2 linked regions of the Solwaraspora sp. WMMA2065 genome follow. The protein of the gene in region 2 interacts with the protein of the main gene of each other region in a pairwise test. Links are inferred from orthologs where the notes say so. Each region holds a gene or a part of one and is shown on either strand. Other genes may lie near its edges. The genes, in order: O7610_RS22830 and recA.

The links.
Region 1: the proteins of recA (region 2) and O7610_RS22830 interact in binary tests that used the Bacillus subtilis proteins (3 or more experiments, as listed by UniProt). The link is inferred for Solwaraspora sp. WMMA2065 from one-to-one orthologs.

The regions. Positions count from the first base shown.
Region 1 is NZ_CP128361.1:5,005,423-5,020,940, reverse strand. Bases 8,367-11,276 are described here. They hold O7610_RS22830 (DNA-processing protein DprA), read right to left. Parts: upstream 10,252-11,276; coding sequence 9,481-10,251; downstream 8,367-9,480. Other genes in these bases: O7610_RS22820 (hypothetical protein), read right to left, coding at 10,926-11,255; O7610_RS22825 (DUF433 domain-containing protein), read right to left, coding at 10,270-10,923; O7610_RS22835 (hypothetical protein), read left to right, coding at 8,911-9,399; O7610_RS22840 (hypothetical protein), read left to right, coding at 8,768-8,914; O7610_RS22845 (NUDIX domain-containing protein), read left to right, coding at 8,451-8,771. Outside these bases: drmB (MrfA Zn-binding domain-containing protein), read right to left, coding at 1-1,630; DISARM system helicase DrmA, read right to left, coding at 1,627-5,238; O7610_RS22860 (hypothetical protein), read left to right, coding at 5,510-6,475; O7610_RS22855 (hypothetical protein), read left to right, coding at 6,472-7,530; more of O7610_RS22850, read left to right, coding at 7,625-8,366; O7610_RS22815 (helix-turn-helix domain-containing protein), read left to right, coding at 11,394-12,290; O7610_RS22810 (DUF397 domain-containing protein), read left to right, coding at 12,287-12,493; O7610_RS22805 (hypothetical protein), read left to right, coding at 13,099-13,932; O7610_RS22800 (hypothetical protein), read right to left, coding at 14,033-14,251; O7610_RS22795 (Imm1 family immunity protein), read left to right, coding at 14,301-14,729; O7610_RS22790 (Eco57I restriction-modification methylase domain-containing protein), read right to left, coding at 14,749-15,518. UniProt on the Bacillus subtilis protein: Protein that helps load RecA onto ssDNA during transformation. Binds cooperatively to circular ssDNA, is able to bridge different segments of DNA. Favors the loading of RecA onto SsbA- or SsbB-coated ssDNA and formation of RecA-DNA filaments.
Region 2 is NZ_CP128361.1:386,914-402,298, forward strand. What follows is about bases 2,816-5,592. They hold recA (recombinase RecA), read left to right. Parts: upstream 2,816-3,569; coding sequence 3,570-4,616; downstream 4,617-5,592. Other genes in these bases: O7610_RS01770 (MFS transporter), read left to right, coding at 2,816-2,858; O7610_RS01775 (DUF3046 domain-containing protein), read left to right, coding at 2,869-3,069; O7610_RS01785 (regulatory protein RecX), read left to right, coding at 4,622-5,341. In the rest of the region: O7610_RS01760 (aminotransferase class I/II-fold pyridoxal phosphate-dependent enzyme), read left to right, coding at 1-778; O7610_RS01765 (UdgX family uracil-DNA binding protein), read left to right, coding at 850-1,545; more of O7610_RS01770, read left to right, coding at 1,542-2,815; rny (ribonuclease Y), read left to right, coding at 5,859-7,637; O7610_RS01795 (amino acid ABC transporter permease), read right to left, coding at 7,674-8,705; O7610_RS01800 (amino acid ABC transporter permease), read right to left, coding at 8,755-9,462; O7610_RS01805 (glutamate ABC transporter substrate-binding protein), read right to left, coding at 9,562-10,452; O7610_RS01810 (amino acid ABC transporter ATP-binding protein), read right to left, coding at 10,537-11,289; O7610_RS01815 (hypothetical protein), read left to right, coding at 11,453-11,950; tRNA (N6-isopentenyl adenosine(37)-C2)-methylthiotransferase MiaB, read left to right, coding at 11,988-13,487; O7610_RS01825 (pectate lyase family protein), read right to left, coding at 13,588-14,940; O7610_RS01830 (DUF349 domain-containing protein), read right to left, coding at 15,341-15,385. UniProt on the Bacillus subtilis protein: Multifunctional protein involved in homologous recombination, DNA repair and competence.

The sequences.
Region 1 (15,518 bases), 4.6 Mb from region 2 along the record:
GTGGGCCGAGCCGGTCGGCCCGGCCGAGGGTGACCAGGCCACCGAGGGTGCCTTCACTGTCCGGGGCGGCGGTGTAGAGCAGCACCCCGGCCATCGGCGAGTCGCCGGCACGCGCGTACACCCGCTCGCCGATGCCGGAGGCGCTGTAGCCGCATTCCAGCGCCAGCTCCCGGATCAGGGTGTGCCCGAGGGTGTGCAGCAGCAGGTAGCGCAGGCCGGGCCAGCCTCCGGGGGGTAGTTGGCGCTGCGCCCGCCATTTGTCGTGGGCCCGGATCAGCAGGTGTTCGCGGGCTTTGACCGCGGGGTCGTGCTCCCAGGCGACGATGCGTTCCTCGGCGAACCGCAGGAAGATGCCTTCACCGCGGGTTTCGGCGCACGGCACCCAGGTGGGCGGCTCGGCGGACAGCGGTGCGCGGCACTGGTCGGGGGTGTCGAGCACGTCCCGTTCGGGGGCGTCGATGCGGGTGAAGCCGTACAGTGCGGCGACCCGACGCAGCCGGGGCACCAGCACCACCTGGCTCAGCCAGTCCCGGTGCCCGGCCGGGACCGGCTCCGGCCGGGTGGTGAAGTCCGGCAGTGCCGCGCCGACGCTGGCGGTGAACGCGCGCCACTCGGGCAGGTGCAGGTCGAGATTGTCCCAGTCACCGCCGCCGGGGGTGTCGCCGGCTTCGTGCCGCCGCTGGATCGCCGCCCACACCTTGTCCACTCCGTGCGGTTGCAGCTCGGACCAGCAGGTCTGGGTGGGCAGGATCATCGTGCCGGTCTCCGCTGGCAGCGGGGCGAGCACGCTCAGCGTCGGCCAGAATTCGGCGACCAGGTGGTCCACCGGGTGTTCAGCCTTCGGCACGCTGAACACCGCCGCCTGCATGGCGAACCAGCTGTTGGTGGCGCCGAGCGCCAGGGTGCGCGGCGGCGCGTCGCACGGTTCGTAGCTGCCCAGGTGCGGGTGGCGGCCCCGGCAGGCGGGCAGGTTGCGGTCGGCGAGCGCCCCGATCGCGTCCGAGATGGGCCGCGCCGCCGCGCACTGGCCGCAGGTGACGAAGATGTTGGTGGTCTCGCCGGTGCTGCCGCGTTCGGACAGTTGCAGCGGGTGCCCGGCCCCGGGGTCGCTGCCCCGGTGCACGAAGTACGACCAGGGAAAGTCGTCGAGGTGGCCGTTGCCGCAGGCCAGCACGAACCGGGCCGGTACGGCGGTGGGTCGGCCGCCGCCGTTGCCCCGGCAGGTGTGCACGTAGCGGACCTTGTCCGGCGTCGGCGCCGAGACCAGCTCGAACAGACCCGACTCGACTGGGGCGAGTTGGTTGCACCGGGTGTCGGAGCAACGCAACCAGGCGGGAAACAACGCGACCGGCACCCCGATGCGGGCCCATTCGGCGTACGGGTCGGAGGTTTCCGGCAGGTGCGGCGGCAGCCGCAGCGCCTGCACCTGGTGACCGAGTTTGGCGCGCATGGCGGCGAGCAGCCGGTCTTCGGTGATGACGGTGGCGCGGGCCAGCTCCCAGTGGTCGAGGCCGAGCGGCATCACCGACAGGCTGGGCAGGTCGGCGACGGAGCCGATGCCGTAGGTGTGCAGCAGCTGGTTGGGGCGCAGCGCGCCGACCCGCAGTTGCCGTAGCTGTGGTTCGCTCACGCCAGCGCCTCCGGCCCGTCGGCTCCGCCAGCGGCCCCACCGGCGGCGGCCCCGGTGCCGGTCGCCGGATCGACGCGGGGCACGAACGGTGGCGGTGGTTCCGCCATGGCTGCCCCGGCGAGCTGCAGCTGCAGCTGTACGCCGGGTTCGACGTCGCGCAGCGAGGTGGGGCAGGTGGTCTGCCGCCAGCGGCCCTCCTCGGGGCGGTGCAGCAGCCCGGCGGTGTCGTCGCTGCGGCGTGGTTTGTCGTACGCGAGCCGCCGGGCGGGCATGGCCCGTTCCCGCGCCCACGCGTCGAGCCGCGCTTCCAGCTCGTCCTCGACGCGTAGCCGTACGGCGTTGTCGGCGGCGACGTCGCTGCGCCGGGCGAGGAAACGCACCACGTGGTCGGCGAGGGGGCCGTAGCGGTCGAAGTGCTGGGCGCTCAGGTTGCCGTTGTAGGTGTGTTCCAGGTTGCGGATCAGGGCGACCAGCACCCCGGTCAATCCGCGGTCGATGGCCCGTTCGGCGAACGGGGTGACCGACAGCGCTTCGACCTGCCGGTAGACGGTGGCGTGGAAGTGGTCGAAGCGTTCGTAGTGTGACAGGTCGCGGGGGCGGGCCCAGTTGTAGACGGTGAAGACGATGCCGGGGGCGGCGCGACCGACCCGGCTGGTGGCCTGGATGTACTCGGCGGCCGACTTGGGCTGGTTGGCGACGACCATCACGCCGAGCCGGGAGACGTCGACCCCGACGGAGATCATGCTGGTGGCGAGGAGCACGTCGATCGGTCTCGGGCCGGCTTTGCCGCGCCCGCCGGTGAACCGGACGGCGAGCCGGTCCAGCAGTGGCCGGATCGCGTCGGAGGACATCCGGGAGGTCAGTTCCTCCAGCAGCGGGTCGTAGCGGCGGGCCAGGCCGCGTTCGTCGGCGCGGGCGAGTCGGGTGGAGACGTCGTCTTCGACGAGGCGTCGCATGCCGCCGAGGTCGCGCAGGCTGTTGAAGTAGCCGACCAGGGTCATGTACGGGTCGGTGACGTCGTTGCGGCCGTAGCGTTCGTGCAGCTTCTGGGCGGCACCGAGGACCGACACGTACACCCGGATCAGGGCCGACTTGATCCGGGTGCCGTGGGCGCAGATGCCGATGTAGCGCCGGCCGGGACGCTGGTCGGGGTCGCGCTGGCGGGCGAAGAAGCTGTCGGCGGCGTCCAGGCCGGGCGGTGGGAAGACGCTGGTCGAGCGGTGGAACAGTGCGCCGATCTGCTGGTGGGCGCGGCGGACGGTCGCGGTGGAGGCGATCACCTTGGGCCGGGTCGAGTGACCGGTCACCGGCTGCCAGGTGGCGAGCCGGTCGACGGCGGTCTCGTAGAGGCCGACGAGGGAGCCGAGCGGACCGGAGATCAGGTGCAGCTCGTCCTGGATGATCAGGTCGGGGGGTCGCAGCCGGGGGCAGTCGACGATGCTGGCCGGCCCGGCGGTGCCGGCGGCCCGGTGGTACGTCGCTTCCCAGTCGGCGTGTTCCAGGTCTTCGGTGACGTAGCCGTGCCGTTCACAGCGCCGGCTGACCTGCCCGAACAACGCTGCTGTCGCGCCTTTCCAGGCCAGTTGGGCGAACTTGTCGACGGTGGCGATCAGCAGGGCCGGCGGGTGCCGGTAGATCTCCTCGTCGACGACGAGCACCGGCAGCCCGCGCTGGTCGTCGGGCCGGCCGAACCCGGCGAGGTCGCTGAACGGGCATTCGACGTCGGGGCAGCGGACCAGGGTCCGGCGGTACGTCGGGTCGATCACGATGTCCCGGCCGGGTTCGATCCGGCTGCCGCACCACGGGCAGCTGGTCAGCTGGTGCGGTGAGCCGTGGCCCCGGGTGGCGGCGCCGCGCCGGCCACGCTGCTGCTGCTGCCACTGCCGGGCCTGGTCGGTGTGGTTGGGGGTGACCTTGCCGCCGACCCACAGTCCGATCCGGATCGGCGTGTCGCCCCAGGTGGTTTCGTCGGCCAGGCGCAGCGTCTCGGCGGCGCAGATCAGGGTGGCGGCCCGCTCGAACTGTTGGATGGTGAGCAGCCGCAGCGTGTAGCGCATCAGCACGGCGAGGCCGTCGGCGGCGACCAGTCCGCCGTGGGCGGGTTGCAGCCGGCGGATCGCGATGGTGAAGGCGGTCAACCCGAGGTACGCCTCGGTCTTGCCGCCACCGGTGGGGAACCACAGCAGGTCGGCGACGGCCCGCTGCTGGTCCTCGGTGCGTTCGGCGTGCCGGGGGTCGGCCAGCGCCGGCAGATTGATCAGCAGGAAGGCGAGCTGGAACGGCCGCCAGCGGTGGTTGACGGGCTGGTCGGCGGCGGCGGTCGCCGCCGCGAGCCCGACGCCGGGGTGTTCGCGACGGGCGTCGGCGACCCTGGTGTGCACCCGCTGCAGGTACATCGCCCGGTTGGCGAAGCCGAAGGCGCGGCGGGCGGCCGGGTCGGTGGCGAGCAGGCCGATGCCGGCGGCGATCCGGTCGGCGGCCCGGCGGGCGTCGCGCAGCGCCTCGGTGACCTGCTGACGGTGTTCGGTGAGCCGGCGGTGCGGCTGGTCGGCGGCGGCTTCGTTGCCGGCGATCCAGGCCCGGTAGCCGTCGACGAGCGGGGTCAGCGCCGCCAGCAGCGGATCACCGGCCGGACCGCGTGCCGTGCCTCTGGCCGGGGCGGCCGGCGGGGTGGCGGCCAGCTCGGCGAGGCGTTTCATGTCGAGCTCGACGGCGGCCAGCTCCGGCAGATCGGGGTCGGTGTCGGCGGTCGGCACGTCGGTGAACGGCAGTTCGTGTACGGGCACCGGGCAGGTGCGGATCCGGTGGGCGCGCAGCGCGGGGTCACCGCCGGCTGCCGGGTCGGCCCGCACGGCGGTGCCGTGGCCGACGGCGTACTCGGGGTGGAAGCGGTAGGCCATCGCGAGCCGGCGGCGTTCGGCCTGGTCGGAGGCGTCGCCGCCGGTGATCTGCTCGGGTCGGGGCCAGAAGACCGGCTGGTCGCCGTCGCCGGTGGCGGACAGCTCCACCTGGAAGATCCAGGAGCTGGCGTCGCGCCGCGCGCCGGGCCGCTGCCGGTTCTCCAGGAACAGGGAGATCAGCCAGCGGCCGTCGCGGCGGCGGGCCCGGCCGCGTACCACGATGTCGGGTTGGTCCGGGTCGGGGGCCTGCGGCGGCAGCGGGCCTTCGGCGAGTACGACGATGATGGTGCCGCCGTGGCTCTGGCGCTGCCAGACCCGGCCGGCGTGTTCCTCGCGCTGCGAGGTGGCCCGGTCGTAGCGACCCCAGCCGCCGGTGACCCGCAGCGCGGTGGCGGCACCGTCCACGGTGGCGGTGAAGCCGAGCGCAGACGGGGCGAGGCTGGGCACGTTGGGCGCGCTCGGCTCCGGCTGGCCCTCCATGATGTCCGGTGCGCTGGCGTCGGAGAGCTCGTCCTGGGTGTCGGGCTCGACGGCCTGGCCGTTGGGGGCGAGCCGGCCGAGCAGGTAGCGGTCGAGCGGGCTCTCCTGGGTGCCGAACTCCTCGTCCGGCCCGTCGAGCGGCCCGAGCAGGTCGGCCAGGACCAGCGCCTGCAGCTCGTCGCGGATCACGCCCGCGTCTGGTCTGCCGAGTACGCCCGCCTCACCCATGCCCGCCACCGTAACGGCTCCCACCGAAACCGTCCTCATGCGATCGACTGCACCTGCCGACCGGAAAGCGTGATCACTTGAGTACTTTGACCGTCCGGCAAATGTCGATCATGAGCGAACTGAAGATCAATATCGCCCGCTGAACCTGGACCATCATCCCGATGTGGACAAATCAAAAGGCCATGACTTCGCGCCACGGTGCGCCGCCGTACGGTCCTTGGCCGTACGGCGCTACTGTCGTCATCTCGCGATCACGAAGGAGGGTCAGCCATTGGAGGCGCGGCTGTTGCCGATCAACGCCCTGCTCGGGCTGCTGACGGCCGGTGATATCACTCCGCCCGTGCTGGCTCAGGCAGGATTTCGCCCAGCCGGGCTGGAAATTCCCGCCAGCGGCGACGCCGGCAATGCCGTCATCGATGCCCTACTGTTCCACGAGGCCAGCAATCATCTGGTGCAGTGCGAAGCGAAGTCCGGTGCCAACATCGAGGTGCGGCAGGCTTTCGCATACGCGGCGATGGGCCCTGAGTCGTTGGTGCAGGCCGCAGGCGTGACTCTGACGCACCGGACCCCGCCGACGCTGGAGACGCTATACATCTGCTTGTCGAAGCACGCCAGCCGGATCAGCCTGAGCCTGGAGAGTGCGGGAGTGTCTGCGCCCCTGCTTGCGGTCGCTCACCGACGCGTCGACCTGCACAACAGGGAGCATGCGTCAGGACTACTCACCAGGGCTCTCGGCGAAGGCGTAGACCTGGCCGGCCCACCACCTTCGATCATTCCGTTCGACCCCGACTCTCCGGTAGAGGTAGCTGAGGAGTACGTCCTAGCGGCGCTCGTCGCCATGCTCACGCACAGAGCACCAGCCGTCACAATGACTAGCCTTACCGAGCGGGTCGCCCCCTACTACAGCATCTACGGACAAAAGGCGCAGACCGGACTCAGGCGCCTCGTCACTCAGGCTGCTCGAAGTGTCGCCGACCGCGAGCCTGCATGGTTCGCGTTCGAGCGACGCACAGCGACTCGATCCGAAGACCGTATCCAGTTCAGGAAGACTCCTGAGGATCTTCATCACAGAGGCCGCACCACCTCATATCAAAGCATCGGAAAGGTGACCAAAGGGATCAAACGCCCAGGGCGCGCCGAGATTGATGGACAATTGGACCTGCTCCAAGAGCTAGAGGTCGCGGATACTGGCCTGGAGGAGTCGCAGGAGGAAGACGAGCAGGGAGGTGGATCTTGACCGCACGGGCCGCCATGGCAGATGAACTTGCACTGAGCCCTACCTCACCCACCAAGACGTTCGTCGTGGAGGCCCATGTAGAGGATCCGTTGGAGTGTCTGCGTGGGCTCACCGGCTCCGGCCGGGTCGAGGAAAGCACCGACGCCTTCCTCTTCAAGGTCCACACCGAGTTCGGCTATTTCTGGGTAGATCAACTCAACCCCAGATTCTGGAGCCTGCACACGGACATGCCGACAAAGAATGCCGGCTCGTTGGTCAACGGCTGGGTAGCCAACCGCCGTGACCTCGACTGGATGTGGCTGCCCTCCGATCATCTACGGCACATGTGGCCGAACGCCCAGACACGGCGCGTGCGTACCAATTTCAAGGGTACGGCTCTGCTCGGCTCTGCCGGAGCCGAAACCGAGGAGCTTGGGTTCCAACTGTCTGGCCGCAACGCAGAGGCGTTCCTTGACTTCCTCTCACGCAGCGACTACCGCGACGCCGTTCCGTTCGATCGGATCGAGAGCCATATCGATGACCCCGACTTCGGTGGAGTACGGGAAGCGGTCAGCAGGATGGGCAAGTTCGTCGCGTCCGGCGACTCCTTCCCACTGCACCTCGCCTTCGTCAGCCGGGCCGTGAGCCGGTACAGCAAGCTGGTGACGCTCTGTGAAAGCAAGGCCATCTCCTGGTCGGCCCTTGGCACCGAGGATGGCGGCGGCAACGTGATGGGCGGGCCGATCGCCATCCGATTCAGCAAACAGATTCATGATCAGGATGCCTTCCTCAGCGAACTGTTCTCATCGAGAGCGCCGTTCCGGCTCTGGGGCCGCCCAGCCGTCACCGCTGACGGCGTCGCCGAAGTCGCCGCCGTGGATCTGCACGTGGGCCAGCAGTTGCGGATCGATGTCGGCAACGACTGGATGAGGATCTACCTGGAGAAGGGCGGTTGTGGCAACACAGTCGCCAGACTGGTGAGCAACCTGCAGCACCACTTCGATGCCGCGCTCCAGATGGTCGACCCCGAGCTTCAAGCAGCCATCAGCCCTCGCCCCCTGGCCAGCACCGCCTAAGTTATTCATTCACGACCCGTTCGCCCGGAAGGCTGACTCGCAGCCCTCGCTCAAGTGGAAGCCTGCTGGCACTCGTTCCGAGGATTGGAGCAAGATGAAGGTTCGGGATTCGGTCACCACTGCCGGCGGGGCCAGGTCCAACGAGGACCGGGTGGGCCACGCGGGTTCGCTGGCCTGGGTGATCGACGGTGCCACCGATCTGTACGACGACGCTGCCCTGCCCGCAGAGCGTGACGTGGTGTGGCTGGTCGACCTGGTCGGGGCGCTCCTCACAGAATCCGGGACGGACGGTTATCAGGGCAGCGGCGCCGACCTGTTGGAGCGGATCGCCGTCGAGGTGCATCGGCAGCAGGAGGCGTACGGCTTCCCGTCGGACCGGATGCCGCCGGCCTGCTCGATCGGCCTCTGCGTCGACCAGGGCGACGACTTCGAGCTGACCCGTATCGGCGACGCCACCGCTGTCATCGACGGCGACACCACCCGTGTCCTCGCCACCAGCTACTTCGACGGGCGCGAGGCGGCAGCGGTGCGGGCCCGCGAAACTGATCCGGCAAAGGTCGTCGCGGCCATGCAGCAGCGACGCCGGCACACGATGACCTCCGGTGATGTCGAATCGGTCTTCTCCGGCCACCCGCAGCGCCGCCTCGTCCCGCACCAGATCACTGCGGACTGGGCAGGGACCAGCCACATCCTGCTCTGCACGGACGGCTTCGCCCGGCTGGTCACCGACTATCAGCTCTACCCCGGATGGTCCGAGGTCGTCGCCGAGGCCCGGGAGCGCGGGGTGGCGTACCTGGAGAAGCTGATCCGGCAGACGGAGAGCGACCCTGCCGTCGGCGGTGACCGTTTCAAACGCGCCGACGACGTCGCCGCCGTCCTGATCTCCGCAGGCTGAGGCCGTACGGATGGGAGCCTCTGCCGTGTCCGACCGGCCGCCGTACCTCGTCGAACGCAACCCGGGCTACTTCGAGTACCAGTTGCCGATCTCGGTGAAGCTGGTCGTCGACCACCATGGTCGGGTGCCGCTGCTGAAGAACGAGCGCGACGAGTGGGAGCTGCCCGGCGGCAAGCTGGAAGTCGGCGAGTCACCGGAGCAGGGCGTCTGCCGGGAAGTCGCCGAGGAGCTGGGCCTGACAATCACCGGCGTGCGGATCATCGACTCGTGGGTGTACGAGATCACCCCGCTTCGGCACGTCTTCATCGTCAGCTTCGGTGCGGTCTACACGGGTGAAGAAGAGTGATCTACACCGACGAGCACAAGGAGCTCGGGGTCTTCGGCTACGACGAGGTGCCCGACCTGCATATGCCGGCACCGTACAAGGCGACGATTTCCCGCTGGCGCGACCTCGTCCGCAGTTCGACGTCACCCATGCGTTCGACATGATCCGGCGGAAGGGCTACCCCCGCTGGGGTAGCCGGCCCGCTCGGGTGTTCCTCGCCGTCATGTCGGCCGCGGTGTGTTTCGGCTGTACGTCGAGTCCGCCGGTCTCCGTCGCCGAATCGGACCCGACGCTGCTCGTTCACGACGTACGACGTGGTGGCGACGACGCGCAGATCGACGGATACCTGCGCCACCTCGCCGACGACGACTGTTTCGTCCTCGAACCGGACGCGACGACCGGGCAGGACGGGATGCGCAACGTCGCTGTCTGGCCGCCCGGCACGAAGGTGTGGCGGGACGGTGGGCAGGTCGCCGGGGTCGACGTACCGGGCCGGGAGCCGATCGCGATCGGCAGCCGGGTCGTCGGCGGTGGCGGCTACGCCAACCCCTCGACCAGCGACCTCGACCTGCCCGATGTCGCCCCCTACTGCCTGACCGGCGGCGGCGAGTTCGCCATGCTGCACACCATCACCAGCGTCACGCCATGAACGACAGGATCTCAATCGACCAACCGGCTCATGGCTTCGCCGCACAGGCGCTCGATCAGCAAGAGCTTCCGCTACGGCTGTCTACTTGAGTGGGAGCCGGTTGAGGATGCCGTCGACGGCTTCGATCAGCTCTGCTGTGCAGCGTACGACGTGGACGCCCGGCCTGTTGGCCAGGGCTTGCGCCCACTGGCTTTGCAGGGCATGGCTGGTCAGGATCACCGGCCAGCCATGCCCGAGGGCAAGGCGAGCCTGGATCCGGGCACCGCTGGTCTCGCCAGCTTCGACGATGAGGGTCGCTACCGCGTACCCGCTCATCACCGCGTTGCGCATCGGGAAGCTCTGCCGGGTAGGGCCGGCGTCGGGCCGGAACTGGCTGACGACCAGGCCGACTTCGGCAATGTGGTCCTGCAGCCGTCGGTTGGCCGACGGATAGTAGTTGCGGATGCCGGTGCCGATGACCGCGACGGTCCGGCCACCGGCTGCGAGGGCTGCGGTGTGCGCAGCGGTGTCGATGCCGTGCGCAAGCCCGCTGGCGACCGTCACTCCCCGGTTGACCAGCGACGCGGCTACCGATCGGGCGATGACCAGTCCGCGCTCGGACGCCTTGCGGCTGCCGATGACGGCGATGGCCCGGTCGTTGGCACGCAGCCTGCCACGGGTGAACAGCAGCGGAGGTGCCTCCTTGATGCCGCGCAGCTGGGCGGGGTAGCTGTCGTCGGAGAAGGCGTGTACGCCGATCCCGTCCGCCTGCCATCCGGCGATCTCGTCGGCAGTGGCGGCAACCAGCTCAGCACCGGAGCCGGTCACGGCCGGAAACAGTGTCTCGGGCTGACACAGCGTTCGGTCGGGCATCGAACCTCCCACATCCAGTCAACGGCCGGGGCGGGTGCCGGACTCGTAGGCCAGCGCCCAGGCAACGTCAGCCGGGGTCAGGGCGTACATCTCGGCGATCGTCTCGGGGTCGGTGCCTGCCGCCTGGTGTTCGGCGATGCTCTCGGTGCTCACCCCGCCGATGGCGGGCCGGCCGAAGCGCACGTCGGGCCGGATGCGTACGGGCGAGTCGGGGCTGGGGTCGGGTCGGTAGCTGGCCGCGGAGTCGCCGGCCCAGCCGACTCGCCGGTGGAAGGCCGCTGCCTGCGGGGTCAGCGTCAGGCGGTCGCCGGTCGTCACGACGAGCCACCAGCGCGGATGCAGGCTGGCGGCGGCCTGGACTTCCCAGACGACGGCGCGTCCATCGGTGAAGACTCGCCGGTCGGCGATCGGGTGCGGCACGCCGAATTGGTCCCGGAGCAACGCCAGGAAGATCGGCAGCCCGCTCATCGACACACGATGCGCCTGCCGGTGTTCCCGCAGGTAGGCGGCTTCGACGAACTCGGCCCAGTCGAGTATCCGCCGACCGGGAGGGCCGGCTCGGCTGCCGGACGGGTCGGACCGCCGCTGGCGGCCGTCGGTGACGGCCAGCCAGCGGCGCAGGGTCGACGGCGGTACGCGGAGCAGCCGGGCCGCTGCCGCTTCGGCGTACACGGCTATTCGGCGGCGGGTACGAGGACTTCCGAGCCGGACCAGTTGATGTCGAGGTTGCCGAGGTCGCTCTCGGGTTGGTCGTCTTCGTCGAGGGTGCTGAAGGCAGCGTGGTAGCAGCCGAACCCGTGGCCGCCAGCGGTCAGGGTCGCGACCGCCCAGCCGCGCAGGTTCTCCCCCAGCTTCTCCGGCTGACGCGGGTCGACGGCGACCCGGATGACTCCGAGCAGGTCGTACGTCTGGTCGCGCGTGCCGGCGTTGTCGATGCGGCACAGCGAGAACCCGTACCGCTCCCCTTCCTCCTGCTGGTAGATCAACTTTCCGAATCGGTACACGGGAACCTCCTCGTTTGCGGCGGAACTGCCGACCGTGACTAGCATCAGGGAAGTCGTTTGTTATATCAACCCCCTAGTCTGTAGCGACTTCCTGAAGTAGGCTCACCCTGCTATCCGGTCCTGTAAGGAGTGAGAAACATGATCCAGTCACCGACGGGCCAAGAGGCAACCGACGGCGCAGACGTCTCGCCCACCGTGCAGGCATGGGAACTCGGCATCAGGCTGCGCCAGCGCCGCGAAGAGCTGGGCATGACAGCGGTAGCCGCCGGCAAGGCGACCGGCATCGCCCAGGCGTACATCTCGGGCGTAGAAGCCGGCCGAGTCAAACTGCCAGCCGGCCGACTGGCTCAACTCATCGAGATCTACGAGATCGACCCGGAGGACGCAGCCGAGCTGGAAGAGCTGCGGGTGGGAGCAACCCGTCGCGCCTGGTGGCACCAGTACTCCCAACTCTTCCCCGCTGACTTCCTCCGCTTCCTCGGCTACGAAGCCGGCGCGGATCACGTCCGCAGCTACGACAACGAACTACTCCACGGACTGCTCCAGACCGAGGACTACGCCCGTGCCGTGATCCGTGGCGGCAACACCTACGTCCGGCTGACCGAGATGACCAGGCGAGTCAAGGCGCGCATGGCACGGCAGGCTCGGCTGACCGGCCCCAACCCCTTGAACGTGAGCACCGTCATCAGCGAAGCGGTCCTCCGTCAGCAGATCGGCGGCCCAGCGGTCATGCACGACCAGCTCAACCACCTGGCCAAGCTGGTATCCACGCATCCGGATCAGATCCGGATCAGGGTCGTGCCGTTCACCGCCGGAGCACACCCCGCGCTCGGCGGGCCGTTCCAGATCCTCTCGTTCCCATCGCCCCGGCTGCCTGACCTGGTCTGGCAGGAAGTCCTGACCTCCAGCGACATCATCGACCAGTCCGCTCGCGTAGCCGACTACACGATGACCTTCGCTGAGGCTGAGGAACGCGCGTTAAGCTCGCAGGACTCACTCGCGCTGATCCGCCAGATAGCCAAGGAGATGGGATGACCCCGCAGGTCGGCACCCCAGACCGGGACTGGTTCACGTCGTCGCGCAGCTCCAACAACGCCGCCTGCGTCGAGGTTCGCTTCGCTGGCGACCAGGTGGACGTACGCGACACCAAGGACCGCACCGGCCCGACCCTCGCATTCGACGCCACCACCTGGACCAGCTTCGTTACCGGCCTCAAGCACGCCCCCACCCAGCCCTGACCTCTGCCAGGCTGGGCTGCCATACCGGACTCCATGATCGGATGCGCTCCATCTGAAGCACGCTCAGCGCGTCGCGCAGATGCGGCGTATCCGATCGTCAGCCGACGTTGGCTCTCCGCTCACGGCGTCACCGCCCGCTCGATCCACTCGTCACAGCCGACTACGCAGGCGCCCTCGGGCTAGCTGAGCGGCACCAGTGCATCCTGGCGCACAAGATATGTTTTGCCCGGGTTAATTCACATATACCATCAAGTCTTGCCAGAACAGGTACCAGCATCTCATATGGGTGAATTCCGGGCCCTTGAAACAGCGGTCCACCCGCGAGTCGCGCATCAGCGTCACGCAGAGAGACAACGATAAGTCGTCAATCCGACAAGTCGATCTCTTGTAGGCACTCAACCTCTGACCAGGGCGTTTGAACGAACTATCTGCTATCACAACGGCGATGATCGTTGTACACACCGAATGGCCAAGTCAGGTACGATGAGTGCCGGCGCAGGACCGGTCTGCAAAGCACCCAGGACCGGGCCACTCGTTCAACTTCAAGTCGGTATCGAACCGATGCGCCGGTTGTGAGATGCAAGCCGACATGGAGGTTCTGATCCGTGCAGGCAACCGACGAGCGCGCAAGGCAGCAAGGACGACTTGCACTGGTTTCCGTCATAGCAACCGTAATTGGCGCGGCAGCTGGCGTCGCGCAGTGGCTAACGAGCATCGGCGCATGGGCCGTAGTCGTCCTCGGATTGGTCGGGCTTGCCGCTACGTCTTGGTCCCTCAGCAAGGTGTGGCGTGACCGCCAGGCAATTTTCGCCACGTTGCTAACCTTGCTTCTCGTTGTCATCGCCGGGGTCACCGGGGCAGCGATCGACCGCATCATCAGCCCGAACCGTCCGCTACCAACCTCGACCGATCCGCCTCCAACAGGACAGGGTTCACCCAGCCATTCCACCTCGCCGCCAGGGACCGATCGACCCGCCACCACGGCACCTGTGGACTCGACAGCTCCTGCCTCGCAGATCCCGACTGGTGAACCTCCCGTAATCGTATACGAATGGAAGGAGCGATGGAGCGACCCGATCCAGCTTCGGTTTCCGGGCGGCATCGACTTCGACTACCTGCCACCGCCCGGCCGCGCGGGATTCGGTGGCGATCTCAAGACGTCGCGCGACGGCAGCGATATGCGAACGTATAACAGCGGCAAGTTATTGGAGTGGGGCAACGAGGGCGAGCCGTCGCCGCAGCAGTGCTACGAGTTGACCGCGCGCAGCCCGGCGGGACAGGATTCGCAGTACATCAATAATCCCCAGGTGGGTAGCTGGTATTGCCTGCTGACCTGGAACGGATCACTGCCCGGCCGCATCGTTGTCTTCAGGGTGACCGAGGTAGTCGAGGGAGGCTTCAACCTCCAGGCAACGGTGTGGAACCGCGACGGCGTGTGACATCGGCTAGTACTCCAGGGTGGATTCATCAGGCAACTGCTCCGCGCTTGGCGTGTAGCGCAGATGGAGCGCATCCGATCGGAGGCCGATCCGCATCCGATCACGACGTCAATGCCCGCTCGATTCGCTCGCGAAGGCCGGCTGCGCGTTCATCCTCGAATTGGCTGAGCAGCGCCAACGCCTCCTGCCGTACCGGTAGTGCTTCTGCTTCGCGGACGGTGGCCGCGAGTGCCGTCGCCAGGTTGTGCAGCGCGACGGCGGCTTGCCATGCGTCGCCGAGCCGGCGGTTTACTCCGGCTGCCTGCCGGTGGAAGTCCACCGCTTCCTCCGACCTGCCAAGGTCCTGATACACAGGGGGGTGCCAGCCCATGGTGGCGCTAGAAGTATGGTTCGACCAGGTCCCGAAAAACGACTTCGGTCCCGGCGATCCGGTGATCATCGTGGACAATCTGGCCGACCTTGACAAGCTGATCGAGCACGTCCTGACCGTCACAGCAGGTCGGCAAGTCCCCTCCGTTGTTCAGGCAAACATTCTAGGGGCATCCGGCTTGCCCGTAATCGAAGCCGGGATCAGCCACGACCGAGGCTTCATCTCATACACGGATCGCAGCGGCGGCTTCCTCTCAATAGGGGTCACCAGCGGCAGCAGCGAGGCCACCTACGACTACATGGGAAACGAGCACATCGTCCCCGACAGCGCCGAAATCCCACTGAGTAAGGTCCGCCAGTGGCTGGCCGATTTCATCGCCACTGGCGGACCATCAGCCACCATCCCGCTCATGCCCGACGCAAGCTAGCGCCGGGACCGAATCGTTCTCAGAAGAGGGCGTCGGGGCGGGGGAACAGGGCGTCGTCGAAGGCAGGGGGAAGCGACTCGGATTCCGCTGACTTCCGGGGTCGCGGGACGGACTTGGTTGACTTGCGTGGGGTGCGACGTGAGCCGGAGTGCAGGCCCTTGCGGACTTCTTCGGCGTAGCGCTTGTGGTTGAGCTCCAGCAAGCGGTCAAGGATCTCGACCTGCACCGCCGAGTCGATCGTGAAGCGGATGCCCTGCCGGGTCTCGTGGAAGCCGTGGTTGAGCCGCAGGTCCGACCAGCCGTACGCCTCGGCAACCGCCTCGTCGATCTCGACGTGGATTTCGCGCAGCCGCCGGATGTCCGCGCTGGTCACGCCCTCGTCGTGGACCAGGTTGTAGAGCTTCGTCAGCCCCAACCCCCGACCCAACATCACCGACCGCCGGTACGAGTCCAACTCCTCACCAACCCGATCCATCCGGTCCGTCAACTCGGGCTGCGGGAACGTCTCAAAACCATCGGACGGCGTGTAACGCGCATCTGTCCGAAGGCTCGACTCACCTTTAACTGTCCACCACAAGAAGTGGAAGCCGCTAGTAAGTAGAGCTAGTCGCGCCACACGGTCCGTTGCAAACAACACAGCCGCCTCGCTGATTACTTGATCCGTCGATACAAATGCAGGCAGTCCTGTCCTACTGACACGCGTAATCGCGAGGACGCGGTCGAGCCCTTCGATGGCCTCGTACAGGTCGAGAGCCGGCCGAGTAAAGCGCCACCAGATTTCGCGCCTAC
Region 2 (15,385 bases):
CCTGCTGGACCTGATCGCGGCACTGGGCCTCACTCCGGTCCCGATGCCGGTGGACGACCGCGGCCCGACCGAACCCGGCCTGCGGGCGGTGCTGTCCGCCGGCGTCTCCGCCATCGTGGTCACCACCCGGGCGCAGAACCCGACCGGCGCCGCCCTGGACGCGGACCGGGCCGACCGGCTGCGACGGCTGCTGCGCGAGGCCGACGATGTGCTGCTCATCGAGGATGACCACGCCGCTGAGCTCTCCGATGGTCCGCCGCACGTGTTGGCCGGCGTGACACCCCGGTGGGCGTTCGTCCGCTCCGTAAGCAAGCCGTACGGCCCGGACCTGCGGATCGCCCTGTTGACCGGCGACGAGACCACTCTCAGCCGGGTGGCCGGTCGGATGCGTATCGGTTCCGGCTGGGTCTCCACGGTCCTGCAGCGGCTGCTCGGACAGTTGTGGCGCGATCCCTCGGTCGCCGCCACCGTGGCCGGGGCCGGCCGGGTCTACCAGCGCCGCCGGGAGTCGTTGCGGGCCGCGCTCGCCAACCACGGCGTCGCCAGCCACGGCGGCAGCGGGATCAACGTCTGGGTGCCGGTGACGGACGAGACCCACGTGGTGGCCGCGCTGCAGGCGGCCGGATTCACCGTCTCCACCGGAGCCCGCTACCGGCTACGCAGCGCGCCGGGTATCAGGATCACCGTCAGCGGGCTCGACGAGCACCGGGCCGGCGAGCTCGCCGCGGCGGTGCGCGACGCGCTGCGCCCAGCAGGACTCACCGGGGTCGGCAGGTGAGGTACGCGGGCCGCACTCGGACCGGTCAACCCAGGCGCTCCGGTCAATCCGCAACCGGGTAGGAAGGACTTGTGACCGTGCACGAAACCACCGCCGGAGCCGATGGGTACGTCCCCACCGGTGCCCGTAGCCTCGCCGACCTGCGCGCTGCCGCCCCCAGTTGCCAGGGCTGCGAACTGCACCAGCCCGCCAGCCAGGTGGTCTTCGGCCGGGGCAACCCCGATGCCCGGGTGGTGATGGTCGGCGAGCAGCCCGGGGACGTCGAGGACCGCCAGGGGCTGCCGTTCGTCGGCCCGGCCGGCCGGCTGCTGCGCCGGGCGGTGGACGACGCCGGGATCCCGGTCGACCAGATCTATCTGACCAACGCGGTGAAGCACTTCCGCTTCGTGTCGCGCGGCGGTCGACGGATCCACCAGACCCCGGACCGGGCGCACATCGTGGCCTGCCGGCCATGGTTGGTTGCCGAGTTCGCGATGCTGCGCCCGGACGTCGTCGTGGTGCTCGGCGCGACCGCGGCCCGGGCACTGCTCGGCCCGGCGTTCCGGGTGACCCGCTCGCGTGGCGTACCGTTGCCGTGGCCTGCCTCGGCCGAACGGGCCGAGGAGTTTCCGGTGGGTCCGGCGCAACTGGTGGCCACCATCCATCCCTCTGCGGTGCTGCGTGCCGACGCCCAGCAGATCGCCTTCCGAGGGCTGGTCACCGACCTCGGCGTCGCCCGCAGACTGCTCGCCGATCGGGGCAGCCCGACCCAGGCGGTACGCCGATGACCGCGCTCACTGCACCGTCGTCGGTGACCGACCCGCCGCCATCCGGTGACGTCACCCGCATCCAACGCCGTACGCTGCGGCTGCTCGCCGGTACCCAGATGATCGGCGGCGTAGGCGTCACCATCGGGATCTCGGTCGGTGGCCTGCTCGCCGCCGAGCTCGGCGGGGTGGCCGTCTCCGGCCTGGCGCAGAGCGCCGCAGTGGTCGGCGGGGCGCTGCTCGCCGTACCCGTGGTCCGGATCATGAACGGGCACGGCCGCCGACCCGGTCTGGTCTTCGCCTACCTGACGGGTGCGACCGGGGCGGTGCTGGTGGTGGCCGCCGCCGCGGGGCGCTGGGTGCCGCTGCTGTTCGTCGGCATGGTCCTGTTCGGCGGGGCGACGACTGCCGGGCTGCAGGCCCGGTACGCGGCGGTCGACCTCACCGAGCCGCGTCGTCGGGGCCGGCAGCTGTCGCTGGTGGTCTGGGCGACCACGGTCGGCGCGGTGACCGCCCCCAACCTGGCCGGGCTGGCCGACCGGTCGGCCAGCGGGGTCGGGCTGCCGCCGCTGGCCGGCCCGTTCGCCGTCAGTACGCTGGCGTTCCTGCTGGCCGCGCTGCTGGTGCTGGTGTTGTTGCGACCGGATCCGCTGCTGACCGCCCGGCGGATCGCCGGCCCCGCTGCGGCGACCGCCCCGGTGCAGTCCGGCCGGGCTTCGCAGGCCAGGTCCGGCCGAGGCCTGCGGGCCGCGTTCGTGGTGGTAGCCGCCCGGCCCGCCGCGCGGCTCGGGGTCTGCGCCGTCGCAGTCGGCCACCTGGTGATGGTCGGGGTGATGGCGATGACGCCGGTCCACATCGGGATGGGGCACACCGGCGGTGATCTGTTGCGCACCGTCGGGCTGGTGCTGAGCCTGCACATCGCCGGGATGTACGCGCTGTCGCCGGTGGTAGGTTGGCTCACCGACCGGGCCGGTCGCCGGCCGGTGATCGTCGGTGGGGTCGGGCTGCTGCTGGCCGCGTGTGCCGTGGCGGGCACCGCCGGCCACGACCCGGTACGCCTGGTGATCGGGCTGGTGCTGCTCGGGCTCGGCTGGTCGGGCACCATGGTCGCGGGCTCGACCCTGCTGTCGGAGTCGGTGCCGGTCGACGTCCGTCCGTCGGTGCAAGGCCTGTCGGACCTGGTGATGGGTCTGGCCGGCGCGTTCGCCGGCGGGGTCAGCGGAATCATCGTCGGGCTGTCCGGTTACGGCGTCCTGACGTTGCTGTCGGCGCTGGCCACGGTGCCGCTGCTGGGGTTGGTGCTGCGCCCGGTGCCGGCTCCGTCGAAGCAGTAAGGAGGCAGGGATGCGGTTGACGGACTTCTGGGGCCGGTTGGACGAGGCGTTCGGGCCGGCGTACGCCCGCAGTATCGCCACCGATCAGGTACTGGCCCAGTTGGGTGGGCGCACCATCGCCCAGGCACTGGCGGCGGGTGAGGAGACGGCGGTGGTCTGGCGGGCGGTCTGCGCCGCGTATCCCGACCGGGTCCCTGGCCGGTTGCGCTGATCGCGAGCCGGTCGAGCTGGGATTCACGACCTGTTGATTACGGTACGCCTCAGTCAATGCGCATAGTGTCACTGTCCCGGTTGTCGGGTGTTGGTTGGGCTCTGATGTCACCGGTGCATCAGAGCACCGGTGACATCAGAACTGGAAGTGTCTCGGGGCAACCGGAGTCGGCCTGTGTGTCGCGCGTCGCTTGTCGGGTCGGTCGTACTCCTGTCGGCTGGTCGTGCCTCCGCTTGACGGGGTACCTCTGCTTGGCGGGCGTGCGTTCGCGTAGCTGAATTCACTCTTTGCGGTCCAATGGATGCTTTGGGTGGTGAAACTCGTGGGCGTGTCTGGTTTTCCACTCGTACATCTGTTCGGCTATTGTCCACAGCTAGGTGCTCATCCACAGGTTGCGGCCCGTCGGCTGTTTTCTGTCGGACCCAGCGCCTAGCGTGACCCGGGTGACGAGAAGCTCGGCCAGGACGCCTGGGAAGTCGGCGAACGTAGGGGTGGCAGCAATGGCGGCAGTGCCAGACAAGGAAAAGGCGCTCGATCTGGCGCTGGCTCAGATCGACAAACAGTTCGGCAAGGGCTCGGTGATGCGGCTGGGCGAGCGGCCGGTGATCCAGACCGCAGTGATCCCCACCGGCTCCATCGCGCTCGACGTTGCACTCGGCGTCGGCGGCCTGCCCCGGGGTCGGGTGGTCGAGGTCTACGGCCCGGAGAGCAGCGGTAAGACCACGGTCGCCCTGCACGCGGTGGCCAACGCCCAGCGTTCCGGCGGCATCGCGGCGTTCATCGACGCCGAGCACGCGCTCGACCCTGACTACGCCAGGGCGCTCGGCGTGGACACCGACGCCATGCTGGTCTCCCAGCCGGACACCGGTGAGCAGGCGCTGGAGATCGCCGACATGCTGATCCGCTCCGGCGCGCTGGACATTATCGTGATCGACTCGGTCGCGGCCCTGGTGCCCCGTGCCGAGATCGAGGGCGAGATGGGGGACAGCCACGTCGGTCTGCAGGCCCGGCTGATGAGCCAGGCGCTGCGCAAGATCACCGGTGTGCTGAACAGCACCGGCACCACCGCGATCTTCATCAACCAGCTGCGGGAGAAGATCGGCGTGATGTTCGGCTCGCCGGAGACCACCACCGGTGGCCGGGCGCTGAAGTTCTACGCCTCGGTGCGGCTCGACGTGCGACGGATCGAGAGCCTCAAGGACGGCACCGACGTGGTCGGCAACCGGACCCGGGTCAAGGTCGTCAAGAACAAGGTCTCCGCGCCGTTCAAGCAGGCCGAGTTCGACATCATGTACGGCAAGGGCATCTCCCGGGAGGGCTCGCTGATCGACGTCGGCGTCGAGCAGTCGATCATCCGCAAGTCCGGTGCCTGGTACACCTACGAGGGCGACCAACTCGGTCAGGGCAAGGAGAAGGCCCGGGAGTTCCTCCGGGAGAATCCGGACGTGGCGGCTGAGATCGAGAAGAAGATCCTGGAGAAGCTCGGCGTCGGCGCGCTCGGTGCCGACGAGGCCGGCGGGCCCGAGCTGCCGCCGGTCGACTTCTGATCCGGATGGCCGGGCGACGACGCGGCGCACGGACGGGCCGGGGCTGGGATGCGGCTCCGCCCCGTCCACGCGCCTCCCGTGCCGGCCGCAGCCGGCCGGCCGACCCCACCGCCGGGTTCGCAGACCCCACCGCTGAGCGCGACGGCCGCACCACCGGGTCCGCCGCGGTCGGCGGTGGGCAGCCGGTGGACGAGGCGCAGCAGGCCCGCGACATCTGTCTGCGACAGCTCGCCGTCCGCCCTCGGACTCGGGCGGAGCTCGCCGCAGTGCTGCGGCGACGCGGCATCTCCGAGGCCACGGCCAGTTCGGTCCTCGACCGGTACGACGAGGTCGGGATGATCGATGACGCGGCGTTCGCCCAAGCCTGGGTGACCAGCCGGCACCACGGTCGAGGGCTGGCCCGGCGCAACCTCGCCGCCGAGTTGCGTCAGCGTGGCGTGGATCCACAGACTGCCCGGGACGCGCTGGACGGGCTGGACGAGTCGACCGAGCGGGCCACCGCGACGGAGCTTGTCGAGCGCAAGCTGCGTACCGCCCGGGGTGCTCCGGACGTGGTGTTCCGACGGTTGGTCGCGATGCTTGCCCGCAAGGGTTACTCGGCGGGGGTAGCTGTGCCGGTGGTCCGGGAGGCACTGGCCGTCCGGTCCGCCGAGGCCGCCCAGTTCACCGACGCGGTGGATGCCGAGGCACTGATCGGCGAGGTTCCCGACCCGGATGCTGAGTAGCCCTGGTCCACCTGACGGGACACCATCCCCTGCGGGATGCGCCAAATTTCCGACTCATCCCGGCGCGTCCTGAGCGCGATATGCTGCCTGTGAGTGGGCCGATGCCCTACGTTCCGTTGTCGGTCTGATCATGACTTCTTGACCGAACGGCCCCTCGCGACCTAGCCTCGCGTTACAGACGAACAACCGACCCGTCGCAGGCTAACCGCACAACATAGATCGCATAACAGTACGGCATCACTTCGCAGCAGCAGTTCAGTAGCCAGACATGCCGCAACCGGACAGGCCGGTCCGGCGGCGACAGCACGCACAACGGCCGCTTTCGCCGTGATCGTGCCCGCACCCACGTCGGTGCTGTCTGGTCGTTGGTCAGCCGCCACGGTCGGGTGTTCCCATAGCCGTGGCCGGCGCCGGAGCGAGAAGCCTCCGGGAAGGCCGACGGCGGACTGGAGGCGGTCGTGGCGCAGCGCAGGAAGCCGGCGGGACACGCGAGTGTCGGTAGGCTCGGAGGGTCGGCATGACCGGGCTGGAGTGGATGCTCTTCGCCGCGGTCGTCGTGCTCGCCGGCCTGGTGCTCGCCGGCCTCGCGCTCGGTGCCCGCACGCTGCGCCGGCTCACCACACCGGCGGCCGCGACGCCGGTTGAGGAGGACCCGGCTTTCGTCGCCGCCCGCGACCGGCAGGAACGCTCCCTCGCCGCGCTGCGTACCGCGGCCGACGAGGCGTCCTCCGCCGTCGAGCAGGCCAAGGCCGCCGCCGCTGCGGCCCGTACCGACGCCGCCGCCGCCAAGGCCGAAGCGACCGCCGCCCGGGCCGAGGCCCGTCGAGTGCTCGACGCCGCCCGGGCCGAGGCGGACACCATCCTGGAGCGGGCCCACCGGCAGGCCGAGACCGAAGCCGAGCAGGTCCGGGCAGCGGCCCGGCGCAGCGGCGAGCGGGAGATCGCGATGCTCTCCCGGGCCGTCAAGGAGCAGTCCGCCGAGCTGGACCGGCGCGGCCAGCGGATGGACGAGCGGGAACGTCAGCACGCCGAGGAAGCCGACCGGGTCGCCGAGCGGGACCGCCGGTTGACTGCCACCGCCGCCGAACTCGCCGAGCGCAAGGCAGCCCTGGCCGCCCGGGAGGCGGACCTGACGGCCGCCGAGGAGCGATGGCAGCGCGAGCTGGAGCGGGTCGCCGGGCTGACCGCCGAGGCGGCCCGGGGTGAGCTCGTTGAAGCGATCGAGGGCCAGGCCAAACGGGAGGCGGCAATCCTGGTCCGCGACATCGAGGCCGACGCCCGCAACACCGCTGACCAGCGGGCCCGGCACATCGTGGTGGACGCCATCCAGCGGGTCGCCAGCGAACAGACCGCGGAGAGCGTGGTCAGCGTCCTGCATCTGCCCGGCGACGAGATGAAGGGCCGGATCATCGGGCGCGAAGGCCGCAACATCCGGGCGTTCGAGTCCGTCACCGGGGTCAATTTGATCATCGACGACACACCCGAGGCGGTCCTGCTGTCCTGCTTCGACCCGGTACGCCGGGAGACCGGCCGGCTCACCCTGGAGAAACTGGTGCTCGACGGCCGGATTCATCCGCACCGGATCGAGGAGGTCTTCGAGACCGCCCGGCAGGAGGTGGAGCAGCTGTGCCACCGGGCTGCCGAGGAGGCGCTCGTCGACGTCGGCATCACCGAGATCCACCCTGAGCTGGCCACCCTGCTGGGCCGGCTGCGCTACCGGACCTCGTACGGCCAGAACGTGCTCAAGCATCTGGTGGAGACCGCGCACATCGCCGGGGTGATGGCCGCCGAGCTGCGTCTGGACGTCCCGCTGATCAAGCGGTGCGCGTTCCTGCACGACATCGGCAAGGCGCTCACCCACGAGGTCGAGGGCAGTCATGCGCTGATCGGCGCCGACCTGGCCCGCAAGTACGGCGAATCCGAAGAGGTGGTGCACGCTATCGAGGCACACCACAACGAGGTGCCGCCGCAGACCGTCGAGGCGGTGCTCACCCAGGCCTCCGACGCGTGCTCCGGTGGTCGTCCCGGCGCGCGGCGGGAAAGCCTGGAGGCGTACGTCAAGCGGCTGGAGCGAATCGAGGAGATCGCCGCCGGCAAGATCGGCGTGGAGAAGGTCTTCGCCATGCAGGCCGGCCGGGAGATCCGGGTGATGGTCAAGCCGGACGACGTGGACGACATCGGTGCCGCGGTGCTGGCCCGCGACGTGGCCAAGCAGATCGAGGAGGAGCTGACCTACCCGGGGCAGATCCGGGTGACCGTGGTCCGCGAGTCCCGGGTCACCGAGATCGCCCGTTGACCGGCCGGACGGCCGGTCAACGGGCGGGCCGTCCGGTTAGCTGCTGCCTGACGTAGCCGTGCCGCCGGTAGTGGCGCTGCCGCCGGTGCCGGCCGCAGTCTGTTGGCCGGCCACCGTCGACGCCGGTGCCGCCGGCGGCTGGGGTGTGGCGCTGGTCCGCCGGCCCTGAGCCAGCCGCCGCTGCACCGACTCGGCGAGCTTGGACAGCGCGTAGTTGACCGCGATGAACAGCACCCCGATCACCAGATACACCTGGATCGGGTTACGCAGGTTCTGGATGATCGTCCGGCCGACCAGCAGCGTCTCCTGGTAGCCGATGATGAAGCCCAACGAGGTGTCCTTGAGCACCACGATCAGCTGGCTGATCAGAGCCGGCAGCATGATCCGGAACGCCTGTGGCAGCAGGATCATCCGGGTGGTCTGGAACGACGTCAGCCCGATCGCGGCGGCCGACTCGCGCTGCCCCGACGGCAGACCCTCCATCCCGGAGCGCAGGATCTCGGCGATCACCACGCCGTTGTAGATGGTCAGACCCAGCACCAGGTACGGCAGCATCTCGTGGCCGAACGGGAGGACGATCTCCAGGCCGAGGTCCGGCAGGCCCCGGGCGACGAAGAAGATCGTGATCACCACCGGCAGGCCGCGGAACACCTCGACGCAGAACCGGGTCACCAGGTTCAGCAGCCAGCTCAGCGCCCGCAACGCCAGCGCGAACGAGGTGGCGAGCCCGGTGAACCGGCGGCGCAGCAGCGCCTTCAGCTGGATCCGCAGCACCGCCAGCGCGGTGCCGAACAGCAACGACAGCGCGATCGCCAGGCCGGCGGCGGTCAGCGTGGCGGTGACCCCCTCGCCGAGCAGTGTCCAGACCTGACCGAACACCTCGTTGCCGGGGTCGATCAGTGGACCCCACTTCTCCATGGTGAACTGTTCGCGTTCGGCCAGCGGCCGGTAGACCAGGAAGTACCCGGCGGTGACGGCGGCGAGGGCCGACAGCACGCTGACGATCAGCGTGACCCGTCGGGCCCGTGGTCCGGGGGCGTCGTACAACACGCTCTGCTGCTGGCTCATGGCGTGGTTCCTCCGGTGACGGCTGCGGCGCTCGCGGGGGACGGGGCGGTCATCTGGCCACCGCCCGGTGGGCCTCGACCCGGTCGAGCAGCAGCCCGAGCGGCACGGTCATGATCAGGAAGCCGATCGAGATGCCGACGAAGACCGGGATGATCGGCTCGCCGAGGGCGCTGGTCAGGTTCTGCGCCGAGTTGGACAGGTCACCGACCACCCCGAAGAAGCCGGCCAGCGCCGAATTCTTGATCATGGCGATGATGACGCTGCCCAGCGGGACGATCGCGGCCTTCCACGCCTGGGGGAGTACCACGTACCGCAGGTTCTGGGTGAAGGTCAGGCCGATCGCGCGGGCGGCCTCCGCCTGACCGGGCGGCACCGCGTTGATCCCGCTGCGGATCGCCTCGCAGACGAACGCACCGGTGTAGACGCTCAGCGCGATGATCGCGAACCGGAAGTACGGCAGGTCGATGCCGAGCCGGCTGAACACGATGCTCAGCCCGGGGATCCGCAGGAAGTCGGCGTTCGACCCGAGTGCGGGCAACCCGAAGGCCGAGAAGAACATCACGACGGTCAGCGGCACGTTGCGCAGCACCGTCACGTACGCCCCGCCGAGCCAGCGTAGCGGCGGCACCGGTGAGATCCGCAGGATCGCGACGAGCGTGCCGATCAGCAGCGCGCCGGTCGCGGACAGCAGACACAGCTGCAGGGTGAGCCAGAAACCTCCGACGAAGACGTCGAAGTGGTCGACGAGCACTCTCACACGAAAGACCCTTCTGCGAACCGTCCACCTGGGCGACCGGCCGGCCCGGAGCTGACTGCGCCGGGCCGGCCGGGATCGATCAGGGGCGACCTTCGACGGTCAGTAGCGGTCGACCGCGGGACCGGTCGGGGTGTTGTCGTCGAAGGCACCTGCGGTGGACTCCCACGCCGCGGCGTACGAGCCGTCGTCGTAGATCTTCTCCAGGGTGTCGTTGATGAAGTCGCGGAACGCGTCGTCGCCCTTCTTCACCCCGATGCCGTACGGCTCCTCGGTGAACTGCTCACCGGCCAGCTTGAAGTCGCCCTCGTTGTCGGCGATGAAGCCGAGCAGGATCACGTTGTCCGTGGTGACCGCGTCGACCTGACCGCCGCGCAGCGCGTCCACACACTTCTCGTAGACGTCGAAGAGCACCAGCTGCTCGCCGACATCCGCCAGGTACTCCTGGATGTTCTCCGCCGGCGTCGAACCCTGCACCGAGCAGATCTTCTTGTCCCCGGCCTCGAACGACTCCGGCCCGGTGATCGACTCGTCGTCGGCGCGGACCATGATGTGCTGGCCGGCGACGTAGTACGGGCCGGCGAAGTCGATCCGCTCCTTGCGGGTGGGGTTGATCGTGTAAGTGGCAACCACGATGTCGACCCGGTCCTGCTCCAGCAGCTCCTCGCGGACCGCGGACGGCGCCTCGACGTACTCGATGTCGTCGGCGGCGATGCCCAGCTCGGCCGCGATCAGCTTGGCGATCTCGACGTCGAAGCCGGCCGGCTCACCGTCGAGGCCCAGCTTACCGAAGCCGGGCTGGTCGAACTTGGTGCCGACGGTCATGGTGCCGGCCTCGCTCAGCTCGGCCATCGTGGTACCGGCCTCGAAGCTCGGCGTCGCCACGTCGGGGTTCTCACTGCCGGAGCCGTCCCCGCCGCTGTCGCCGCAGGCCGCCATGGACACCGCCAACGCGGCAGTTGCGGCTACCGCCGCCATACGTGACATACGCATTGCTCAGTTTTCTCCTTCACGATGGGAAGCCCGCCGGGTCGCGGCCGACTCCACGTTGGATGAAACTCGTCCTCGAGCGGGATGTCAGTGGGTGAGGATCTTGGACAGGAAGTCCTTCGCCCGGTCGCTGCGCGGGTTGGTGAAGAACTCGGTGGGCGGGGCGTCCTCGACCAGCTGCCCGTCGGCCATGAAGATGACCCGGTTCGCGGCGTGCCGGGCGAAGCCCATCTCATGGGTGACGACGACCATCGTCATCCCCTCGGCTGCCAGCGAGGTCATCACGTCCAGCACCTCGCCGACCATTTCCGGGTCGAGCGCGCTGGTCGGCTCGTCGAACAGCATCGCCTTGGGCTGCATCGCCAACGCCCGGGCGATCGCCGCCCGCTGCTGCTGACCGCCGGAGAGCTGGGCCGGGAACTTGTCCGCCTGGTTGGCGATGCCAACCCGGTCGAGCAGTTGCAGTGCCCGCTCGCGGACCACCGACGCCTTCTCCCGGCGTACCTTCATCGGGCCGAGCGTGACGTTGTCCAGGATCGTCCGGTGCGCGAACAGGTTGAACGACTGGAACACCATGCCGACCTCGCTGCGCAGCCGGGCCAGGGCCCGGCCCTCCGCCGGCAGTGGTCGGCCGTCGAACAGGATGGTCCCGGAGCTGATCGGCTCCAGACGGTTGATCGCGCGGCACAGAGTGGACTTGCCGGAGCCGGACGGCCCGATCACCACCACCACTTCACCACGGTCGACCGAGAGGTCGACGTCCTGGAGCACGTGCAGTGGACCGAACCACTTGTTGACTCCGCTGAGCACGATCAGCGGCTCACTGGTTGTCACCGTCATGCACCGTCCCTGTCCATGCACCGTCCTAGTCGTCACGATCGGTCGAGGTCACCTCACGTGGTCCCGCCACTTTAGGCGGCGTGATGTGTCGGAAGGCAACTCAAATGGTCACGGAGCGGTAACACAGCCCACGTGCCGGCTGCTGTCCGGGCAACATGATCGTATGGCGATTGCACCGTTCTGCACCACGCTGTGGAACTGGTCCGTCGACGGACCGCTCGCCCCAGGTCAGATCCGAGCCACCCTCGCGGCCATCATCGGTCGTCCGGTGGTGTCGCTGGGTGGGGCTTCGGCGGAGCGGTTCCCCGACGGCGTGGTGCTCTGCGACGTCTGGGACGGGGCCGGGGACTTCCCGGTGAACGTCGACTGCTACGCCGCACCGGTCGACCCGCCGGAGCACCGGGTCCTCGCCGCGTTCGCCCGCCGGACCGGACGTCGCTGCGTACTCGCCGACGACACGCTGGACGCGACCCGCCACCTGCTGGTGTCCCCGGACGGCACGGTCCGTCCGGTGCACCTGGACATCGAACCGACCAGCGTCGGTGACCGCCGCACCAACCTGCGGCTGTGCAGCCTGACCGACCCCGGCTGCCGGGCCGGGTTGTTCTGCGGCGGCTCGCGGTGGGGGCCCGACTCGGTGGCTCCGACACTCGCCGCGTGATCCCGGCGGCGGGCGGCCGGCTACGCTGTCTGATGTCATGACTACCAGCGCAGCACACGCCCGCCACCCACGTACCTACCAGGTGCGCACCTACGGCTGCCAGATGAACGTGCACGACTCCGAACGGATCTCCGGCCTGCTGGAATCGGCCGGCTACGTCCGGGCGGGGGAGTCCGACGATCCGGACGTCGTCGTCTTCAACACCTGCGCGGTGCGGGAGAACGCCGACAACCGGCTGTACGGCAACCTCGGTCACCTGCGACCGGTCAAGGAGAAGCGGCCGCAGATGCAGATCGCGGTCGGCGGCTGCCTGGCGCAGAAGGACCGGGGCGAGATCGTCCGCCGGGCCCCCTGGGTCGACGTCGTCTTCGGCACGCACAACATCGGTGCGCTGCCGACCCTGCTGGACCGGGCCCGGCACAACTCCGCCGCCGAGGTGGAGATCCTCGAGTCGCTGGAGGTCTTCCCCTCCACCCTGCCGACCCGGCGGGAGTCGACCTACGCCGGCTGGGTGTCGATCTCCGTCGGCTGCAACAACACCTGCACCTTCTGCATCGTGCCGTCGCTGCGCGGCCGGGAGAAGGACCGTCGGCCCGGCGACGTCCTCGCCGAGGTACGGGCCCTGGTCGACGAGGGTGTGCTGGAGGTCACCCTGCTCGGCCAGAACGTCAACTCCTACGGTGTCGAGTTCGGTGACCGGTTCGCGTTCGGCAAACTGCTGCGCGCCTGCGGCGGGATCGACGGGCTGGAACGGGTCCGGTTCACCAGCCCGCACCCGAAGGACTTCACCGACGACGTGATCGCCGCGATGGCCGAGACCGACAACGTCTGCCACTCGCTGCACATGCCGCTGCAGTCCGGTTCGGACGCCGTACTGCGGGCGATGCGCCGCTCCTACCGCGCCGACCGCTACCTCGGCATCATCGACAAGGTGCGGGCGGCGATGCCGGACGCGGCGATCACCACCGACATCATCGTCGGTTTCCCCGGTGAGACCGACGCCGACTTCGAACGCACCCTCGACGTGGTACGGGCCGCCCGGTTCTCCTCGGCGTTCACCTTCCAGTACTCGAAACGCCCCGGCACCCCGGCCGCCGAGATGCCCGGCCAGTTGCCGAAGCCGGTGGTGCAGGAGCGCTACGACCGGCTGATCGCCTGTCTGGAGGAGATCACCTGGGCGGAGAACCGTCGGCTGCTCGGCCGGACGGTCGAGGTGCTGGTCGCGGTCGGCGAGGGCCGCAAGGACGGGCGGACCGGGCGGCTGTCCGGCCGGGCCCGGGACGGCCGGCTGGTGCACTTCGACGCCGGCCCGCTCGCCGGGCGCATCCGTCCCGGTGACCTCGTCGAGGTGGTCGTCAGCTACGCGGCTCCGCACCATCTCAACGCCGACGGCGAGCCGGTCGCCCACCGCCGGACCCGGGCCGGCGACGCCTACGAGGCAGGGCGGACACCGCGTACCGGCGGGGTGCTGCTGGGGCTGCCGACGGTGGGTGCACCACCTCCGGCGACACTGGCCACCTCGGCCTGCGACCGCTGAACCCTGTCAGCCGCGTCTGACCCGGGTGCCGTCAGCTGCTGATCCGGCACCGCGCCGTCTCCCGGCCGCACCACGCGGCCGGGAGACGGACGTCATCGGGTCAGAGGCCGATCTTGCCGGCGCCGGCGCCGTTCGTGACGACGGACTTCACCTGGCTGGCGGTGGTCAACGAGTAGGAGTACGGGATGCTCGCGACCCCGCCGGCGGTTTCCGGGGTGCCGGAGTTCACGAAGTGGTTGTTGCGGGCGACGAGGGTGCCCGGGTCCGACGCGGCGTAGCCGACGTGCGTCGGGTCGTCGACGTTCTCGAAGTAGTTGCCTTCGACGAGAACGCCGGCGTCCATGGTGGAGGCGACACCGTAGTCGTTGTCGTAGTAGTAGTTGTTGAACACGTGTACCGGGTTGCCGAACCGGACCCGCGGATGCCGGGAACCGGAGCCGTCGAACCAGTTGTGGTGGTAGGTGACCCGCAGGTGACCGCGGTCCTGGCTGGCGTTGTTGTCCGAGTGGCCGAGCAGCATCGACTTGCTGTGGTTGAAGACGCGGTTCCACGACACCGTGATGTAGTCGGAACCGCGCTTGATGTCCACGGCTCCGTCGTACCCGTTGGTGAAGCTGTTGTGGTCGACCCAGACGTTGGTGGACTCGGTCTGGACGTTGATGGCGTCGTCATTCCAGTTGCGGAAGTTGATGTTGCGGATGATCACGTTTCGCTGGTTGCTGATGTTGAATCCGCAGCCGGAGATCGTGGCTGAGGAGCCGACGCCGACGATCGTCTTGTTGCTACCGACGTTCAGCATGCCGGAGCAGGAGATGGTCCCGGACACCCGGATGACGGCGGAGCCGGATCCGCTGATCGCCGAGGACAGCGCCGAGGAACTGGTGACGGTGGTCGGGGAAGCGTTGCCGCCACCGGTGGTGCCGCCGTTCTGGGTGGCCCAGCCGACCAGGCCGGTCGGCGTCTGGCCGGGTGGCGGTGTGGTCGGGTTGGGCGGTGGTGTGGTCGGGTTGGGTGGCGGTGTGGTCGGGTTGGTGCCACCGGTGCAGGCCACGCCGTTCAGGCTGAAACTGCTCGGTGCCGGGTTGGACGAGTTGTTCCACGACCCGTTGAAGCCGAACGAGACGCTCGCGTTCGAACTGAGGTTGCCGTTGTAGCTCACATTGCGAGCGGTGACGGAGCTCCCGCTCTGTGAGATGTCGGCGTTCCACGCCTGAACGACCTCTTGGCCGGCGCCAAAGGTCCACTGCAGGGACCAGGACGACATCGCGTCGCCGAGGTTGGTGAGGACGACGTTGCCGGTGAAACCGCCCGGCCACTGGGAGGCGACCGAGTAGTCGACTCGGCAGCCGGTAGCGGCGTGGGCGGTGCTTGCGCTGACGACCGTGGCACCGGTGAGGGCGACGGCAGCGACCGCAGTGGTGGCCAGCGCCGTGCGGCGCCGTGCTGCGTGCATTGAGATCTCCTTACGGCATGGCGGGGTGCGTCGCCGGTGGGAGAGCCAGCCCGGTTGGCTCGCAGGTGCGGGTGCTGGCGGTGCACCACGCCGTGGGTATTACAGGACGGATCCCGCTGGACAGGCGGGGAAGCGCTTTCCTTAGCGAAACATAGAAGTATCGCGATGTCAAAGGGGTGTGTCATGAGTAGGCGGTAGGGCGACTGGCCTCCGCAGGGGCCGGCTACCCGGAGAGCGGGGTCGCCGGCTGCCCGTCAAGATCACCAGCGGCATCGGCCGCCGGCCGCTGATGTTCCTGGCGGCCGGCGGCTCCCGGGGGCATCCGCCGTCGAGTTCGCGGTCGGATCCCGCCGGTGTCTTGTGTCTTGTCAGTGCTCTTCGGTCGGCTGCCCGGTTGGCGCTACTTGGCCTGCTCCGCGAGTGCCAGGAACTGCCGCTTGCCGGC